Tenggerimyces flavus: one gene and its partner. The protein of the gene in region 1 binds, or shares a complex with, the protein of each later gene. Links are inferred from orthologs where the notes say so. Each region holds a gene or a part of one and is shown in the gene's direction. Other genes may lie near its edges.

Region 1 (3,362 bases):
GTACATGATCACCGGCACATCGGCCCTGTCGCGTCCGCACCACGCGTCGCCGGTTGGATGAAGGGCACCTTCATCCAACCGGCGAGCGCGTCTCATGGGGCCATGAACCGTGCCTGGTGGTTTGGGTCGGGGGCACCCCGGTCCCATAGGTTCGGACCAGGGTGCCCCCGACCCAGCCAGACCTCGCCCCCACCCCCGCCACGTCTTTGGATGAAGGGCACCTTCATCCAATAGGTTTGGATGAAGGTGCCCTTCATCCAAACGAAGCGGCGGTGGCGGCGGACGTGTCGCTCGCGAGCTTCCATGATCGTTGGACACACGTTCGAAGAGTCGCCGAGCCTTCGTCGGTGCTCGACCGTAGGCTGGTCTGCACGATGACTGCGCTGCCCACCGAAACCCAGCTGCCCCTCGCGGTCACCGTCGAGGGGGCCGACGACGCCGACCGGCCTGCCCCGGCGCCGCGTCGACGCGACCCGGACTCGATCCTCGAGGGGCTGAATCCTGCCCAGCGAGCCGCGGTCGTGCACGAGAAACACCCGCTGCTCGTGGTCGCCGGGGCGGGTTCGGGCAAGACCCGCGTGCTGACCAGGCGCATCTCCTGGCTGCTCGCCCAGCGCAACGCCCGGCCGAGCTCGGTGCTCGCGATCACGTTCACCAACAAGGCCGCCGGCGAGATGCGCGAACGCGTCGCCGAGCTGATCGGGCCTAAGGCCGCGTCGTACATGTGGGTGAGCACGTTCCACTCCGCCTGCGTCCGCATCCTGCGCCGGGAGATCAAGCGGTTCGGCTACCCGAGCTCGTTCTCCATCTACGACGCCGCCGACCAGCGCCGCCTCATGACCCTCGTCTGCCGCGACCTCGATCTCGACGCCAAGCGCTACAACCCAAGAGCGATCCTCAACTGGGTCTCCGACCGCAAGAACGAGCTCGTCGACTACGAGGAGGCCGCGCGGGTCGCGCAAAACCACCTCGAGAAGACGTACGCCGAGTGCTACGCGCTCTACCAGCAGCGGCTCCGCGAGTCGAGCGCGCTCGACTTCGACGACCTGATCATGACGACCGTGCACCTGCTGCAGGCGTTCCCCGAGGCCCGGACGTACTACCGGGAGAAGTTCGCGCACGTCCTCGTCGACGAATATCAGGACACCAACCACGCGCAGTACGTCCTCGTCCGCGAGCTCACCGAGGTCGACCCGACCGCGCCGGAAGTCCCGCACGGCGAGCTGATGGTGGTCGGCGACGCGGACCAGTCGATCTACGGCTTCCGCGGCGCGACGATTCGCAACATCCTCCAGTTCGAGGAGGACTTCCCGGACGCCAAGGTCATCCTGCTCGAGCAGAACTACCGCTCCACCCAGACGATCCTGTCCGCCGCCAACGCGGTGATCAGCCGCAACGAGGGCCGCAAGGCGAAGAACCTCTGGTCAGACGCGGGTGCCGGCGACAAGATCGTCGGGTACGTCGCGGACGACGAGCACGACGAGGCGCAGTTCGTGGCGGAGGAGATCGACCGGCTGGGCGACGAGAAGCTAGCGAAGCCCAAGGAAGTCGCGATCTTCTACCGGACGAACGCGCAGAGCCGGGTGTTCGAGGAGATCTTCATCCGCGTCGGCATGCCGTACAGGGTCGTCGGCGGCGTGCGCTTCTACGAGCGGCGCGAGGTCCGCGACGCGCTCGCGTACCTGCGGCTGCTGTCCAACCCCGAGGACACCGTCTCGCTACGGCGCATCCTGAACGTGCCCAAGCGCGGCATCGGCGACCGCGCCGAGGCGTGCATCGAGGCGCTCGCCGCGCGCGACCGGATCACGTTCTGGCAGGCGCTGCGCAGGGCCGGCGACGCACCGGGCATCGCGACCCGGTCGCAGACGAACGTCGAGGGGTTCGTGACGCTGCTCGACGAGCTGCTCGCGATGGTCGAGGCCGAGGTGCCGCCGGCGGAGATTCTCGAAGCGGCGATGGCGAAGACGGGCTACCTCGCGGAGCTCGAGGCGTCCGACGACCCGCAGGACAAGACGCGGATCGAGAACGTAGGCGAGCTCATCGAGGTGGCACGTGAGTTCTCCGACGCCGCGGTGGTGAACGGCACGCCGGGTCTGCTGTCGGACTTCCTCGAGCAGGTGTCGCTGGTGGCCGACGCCGACCAGATCCCCGACTCCGAGGAGCAGGAGGAGGGCGAGCACGCGGAGGACGGCGGCGTGGTCACGTTGATGACGCTGCACACCGCGAAGGGCCTGGAGTTCCCAGTCGTTTTCCTTACGGGCATGGAGGAAGGCGTCTTCCCGCACAGCCGTTCGGTGAACGATCCCTCCGAGCTGGAGGAGGAGCGGCGGATCGCGTACGTCGGCATCACCCGCGCGGAGAAGCGGCTGTACGTGTCCCGCGCGATCTCGCGTGGCTCGTGGGGCGCGCCGCAGCAGAACCCGCCGTCGCGGTTCCTGCCGGAGATCCCCGAGGACCTCATCGAGTGGCGGCGTACGGAGGCCGACCAGACCTCCTGGCATTCGAAGTCGTCCTCGTCCCGCCGGGCCGAACGCCGCGCGGCCCGCACCGCCGGCGGCGGCGCGGTGCCCTCGCTGGAGCCGGGCGACCGCGTGGTGCACGACACGTTCGGCCTGGGCTCGGTGGTGACCGTGCGCGGCGTCGGCGACAACGCCGAGGCCACGGTCGACTTCGGCTCCGAGGGCGTGAAGCGGCTGCTGCTCCGGTACGCGCCGGTGCAGAAGCTCTAGCCTCGCCGGGCAGGCTGAGGGATGCGCAGCACAGACACCGAGGTCGCCGTCAGCTACGGGCGCTTCCTCCTGTCGATCGGCACTACCGGCGAGCTCACCAACATCTTCGAGATCGACCTGCACGGAGAGATCGCCGGGCACGGATCCGGATGGATCGTGTTCGACAGCGGGACGCATGACCACTCCCCGGCGGTGTGCCTCGAGCTCCACGACGAGGAGCCACCGCCGGATGCGGATGCTGAGGCGTCCTGGCTCAGCAGCTTCACCCGCGAACGCGGCGACGTCCTCGAGATCCTCGACGACTCCTACGTGCCGCGTCACGATGCTCCCGTCCTGCACCTGCCGCAGGGCGGGCCGCACGAGATCCGCGTGACGGTCCGCGGCCGCGAGGCTGCCCGTGCGCTCGGGGAGGGGAGCTTCGCGCACGGCGTCGAACGGTGGCGCATCCAGATCTGGCCCCGACGCCTGGCAGGCCCGCGCTGAAAACCCTTTGCCCGCAAGGGTAAACGTGGCTACCGTCGAGAGCGTGAGTCGACTACTCCTACGGATCAGGCAGGCGAGCCCACCGCAACGGTAGGTCCTCGCCCAACCCCCAGCCGCCCGCCTGGACGCGTGCGCGACCGCTGCGGCCAT
Region 2 (3,236 bases), 3.5 Mb from region 1 along the record:
AGCTTTCGAACGCGCGCGAGCTGGGCGCCCTGGCTCCGGTCGGGAACGGTCTCCTGCTCGGGCCAGCGGGTGGCCGCGAGCCGGCGCCCGAGGTCGCGCAGCAGGCCTTCCGGCACCTTGAGCCGGAACGGTGTGACGGCCTCGGTGGCCGGTGGTAGGCGCAGCTGCGGGACGTCCGAGTCGGCCTCGGCCGTACCCGCGAACCCCAGCGCGCTGACAGGCGCGGCCGCGCCGGCTACCGCGGCCGTTCGCAGCATTCCTCTTCGTGACACTCGTTGCATGGCGGTCTCCCCTCCGCGTCGATCGGTGCTGGGGAGGATGGTGCCAGGTTTCTCGGACAACCGAATCCGGTCCTCCACAGGCCCGGGCGCGACGCCTGAGCCGTCCCAGACGCGTTGTCGGTGGGGCCGCGTACCTTGGTGGCATGCGTGCGCTCAAGGACCTCATCCGCAGTGGACCCCCGTTCAAGGTGGTCTCCGACTACTCGCCGTCCGGTGACCAGCCGGCGGCGATCGAGGAGATCACGAAGAGGGTCAATGCGGGCGAAACGGACGTCGTGCTGCTCGGTGCGACGGGCACCGGCAAGACCGCCAGCATCGCCTGGGTGGTCGAGCAGGTGCAGCGCCCGACGCTGGTGATCGAGCCGAACAAGACGCTCGCCGCCCAGTTCGCCAACGAGCTGCGCCAGCTGTTCCCGGAGAACGCGGTCGAGTACTTCGTCTCTTACTACGACTACTACCAGCCCGAGGCGTACGTCCCGCAGTCCGATACGTACATCGAGAAGGACTCCTCGATCAACGACGAGGTCGAGCGGCTCCGCCACCACGCGACGAAGTCGCTGATGAGTCGGCGCGACACGATCGTGGTGGCGACGGTGTCGTGCATCTACGGCCTGGGCTCGCCGGACGAGTACGTCGCCCGGATGGAGTGGCTGAAGGTAGGCGAGGAGATCAACCGCGACCAGCTGCTGCGGCGGCTGGTGCAGATGCAGTACGCGCGCAACGACCTGTCCGGCGCGCGCGGGACGTTCCGGGTGCGCGGGGACACGTTGGAGGTCTTCCAGACCTTCGACGAGCACGCCATCCGGGTGGAGTTCTTCGGCGACGAGGTCGAGCGGCTGTCGACCATGCATCCGGTGACGGGTGAGGTGATCTCGGAGGACCAGGAGGTCGCGATCTTCCCGGCCACGCACTACGTCGCGGGGCCGGAGCGGATGGAGCGCGCGATCGGCTCGATCGAGGGCGAGCTCGAGGAACGCCTTGCGGAGTTGGAGAAGCAGGGCAAGCTGCTCGAGGCCCAGCGGCTGCGGATGCGGACGACGTACGACATCGAGATGATGCGCCAGATCGGGACGTGCTCGGGCATCGAGAACTACTCGCGGCACATCGACGGTCGTGGCGTGGGGACGCCGCCGAGCACGTTGCTCGACTTCTTCCCCGAGGACTACCTGCTGGTGATCGACGAGTCGCACGTGACGATCCCGCAGGTCGGCGGGATGTACGAGGGTGACATGTCGCGGAAGCGGACGCTGGTCGAGCACGGCTTCCGGCTGCCGTCGGCGATGGACAACCGGCCGCTGCGGTTCGAGGAGTTCCAGGAGCGCGTCCACCAGTCGGTGTACCTGTCCGCGACGCCGGGGCCGTACGAGCTGGCGAAGGCGAACGGTTTCGTCGAGCAGATCATCCGGCCCACGGGCTTGGTGGACCCCGAGGTGATCATCAAGGGGACGAAGGGGCAGATCGACGATCTGATCCACGAGATCCGGCTGCGCGAGGCTCGTTCTGAGCGAGTGCTGGTCACGACGTTGACGAAGAAGATGTCGGAGGACCTGACGGACTACCTGCTGGAGCAGGGGATTCGGGTGCGGTATCTGCACTCCGAGGTCGACACCCTGCGCCGGGTGGAGTTGCTGCGCGAGCTGCGGCTGGGGGAGTTCGACGTTCTCGTCGGCATCAACCTGCTGCGTGAGGGCCTCGACCTCCCCGAGGTGTCGCTGGTGGCGATCCTCGATGCGGACAAGGAAGGCTTCCTCCGTTCCGGAACGTCCCTGATCCAGACCATCGGCCGCGCCGCCCGTAACGTGTCCGGCCAGGTGCACATGTACGCCGACTCGATGACGCCGTCCATGCAGTCGGCAATCGAAGAGACCAACCGCCGCCGGGCGAAGCAGGTCGCATACAACACCGAGCGCGGCGTCGACCCCCAGCCACTGCGGAAGAAGATCGCCGACATCACCGACATGCTGGCGCGCGAGGACGAGGACACCCAGAAGCTGCTCGGAGGCTCCGGCCGACAGCAGTCCCGCGGCAAGTCCCCGGTCCCGTCGTTGGGCAGCCGCGCCGAAGTAGGCCAACACGCCCGCAACCTCGTCGCCATGCCGTCGTCCGACCTGGCCGATCTGATCCAGGACCTCAACGATCAGATGCACTCCGCCGCGGAGCAACTCCAGTTCGAGCTAGCCGCTCGCTTGCGCGACGAGATCTCCGAGCTCAAGCGCGAGCTGCGGGGGATGCACGAAGCGGGAGTGAAGTAGCCTAGACGGTCAGCCGATCAAGGGCGTAGACCGGCCTGCTCGGCCAAGGAACTCCCTTGCCATGCAGGCGAAACTTAACCCTGCTGTGCCCGTTGCGGGTCTGCGCGACACCTTCGCTCAGCTGCTGGTAGGTGAGCGGACGGGAGATCCCGGGGAGAAAGACCGTCCATTCGCCGAGAGTGACAGCCAGGGATCGCAGCTCGTCGGGCTGCTCGACCAGCAGCATCCTTCGTTTGTTAGGCGGAGCATCGGGGTCGCGCAGCATGTTCGTAGGAAGAATGCGCTCGTCGGACCGCATAAGCTGGTCCCTGATTGGCTGCATCACGTCACGCAGGACGTAGCTCCATCCCAGCGCGGCGAACGCCACCAGGTATGCCGATCTCACCCATGACAGCCGGACGTGCACCTCCTCGAAGTGCATGTCGGTGGTGATCACGACGCTCGGGTTCGGAGTACCTCGTTCAACGAAAGCGTCGAGAGTTCGGAGGTGTTCAGCCTGCTCCATCGGGTTGTTCCGCTGGGGCACGCCGAAGATCTCCAGGCCCCGGTCTGACCATCGTGCTTCGCCGCGAAGCGGCACGCCATCAGCATGGATCGTGACCGAAACCATGGCGCTCGCCATGCCACGAGCGAAGTCGACCACCTCCCGCTGACGCGCTGCCTGTGCATCGATCTTGGAGCCGGCGGAGTTGTTGCAGTCGCA

Evidence for each region.
Region 2: the proteins of pcrA (region 1) and uvrB are in contact, whole or in part, in a crystal structure (PDB 7EGT), measured with the Thermus thermophilus proteins. The link is inferred for Tenggerimyces flavus from one-to-one orthologs. Residues at the interface, in WP_096412145.1 of Thermus thermophilus: His654, Arg656, Phe657, Gln666, Asp668, Glu669, Lys680, Arg681, Leu682, Ser683, Lys685, Tyr686, Ala687; in WP_096411307.1 of Thermus thermophilus: Glu23, Leu25, Arg26, Asp27, Gly28, Glu29, Arg30, Phe31, Arg55, Glu326, Asp327, Phe328, Glu379, Ser382, Gln383, His398, Gly400, Arg401.

What each region holds. Positions count from the first base shown.
Region 1 is NZ_JAFBCM010000001.1:8,002,691-8,006,052, reverse strand. The notes cover bases 4-3,051. They hold pcrA (DNA helicase PcrA), read left to right. Parts: upstream 4-374; coding sequence 375-2,729; downstream 2,730-3,051. Other genes in these bases: JOD67_RS37255 (hypothetical protein), read left to right, coding at 2,751-3,051. Also shown: more of JOD67_RS37255, read left to right, coding at 3,052-3,212. UniProt on the Escherichia coli protein: A helicase with DNA-dependent ATPase activity. Unwinds DNA duplexes with 3'-5' polarity. Translocates on single-stranded DNA with 3'-5' polarity. Initiates unwinding more efficiently from a nicked substrate than double-stranded DNA.
Region 2 is NZ_JAFBCM010000001.1:4,519,308-4,522,543, forward strand. The notes cover bases 57-2,978. They hold uvrB (excinuclease ABC subunit UvrB), read left to right. Parts: upstream 57-424; coding sequence 425-2,533; downstream 2,534-2,978. Other genes in these bases: JOD67_RS21095 (epoxide hydrolase family protein), read right to left, coding at 57-257; JOD67_RS21105 (hypothetical protein), read right to left, coding at 2,535-2,978. In the rest of the region: more of JOD67_RS21095, read right to left, coding at 1-56; more of JOD67_RS21105, read right to left, coding at 2,979-3,236. UniProt on the Escherichia coli protein: The UvrABC repair system catalyzes the recognition and processing of DNA lesions. A damage recognition complex composed of 2 UvrA and 2 UvrB subunits scans DNA for abnormalities.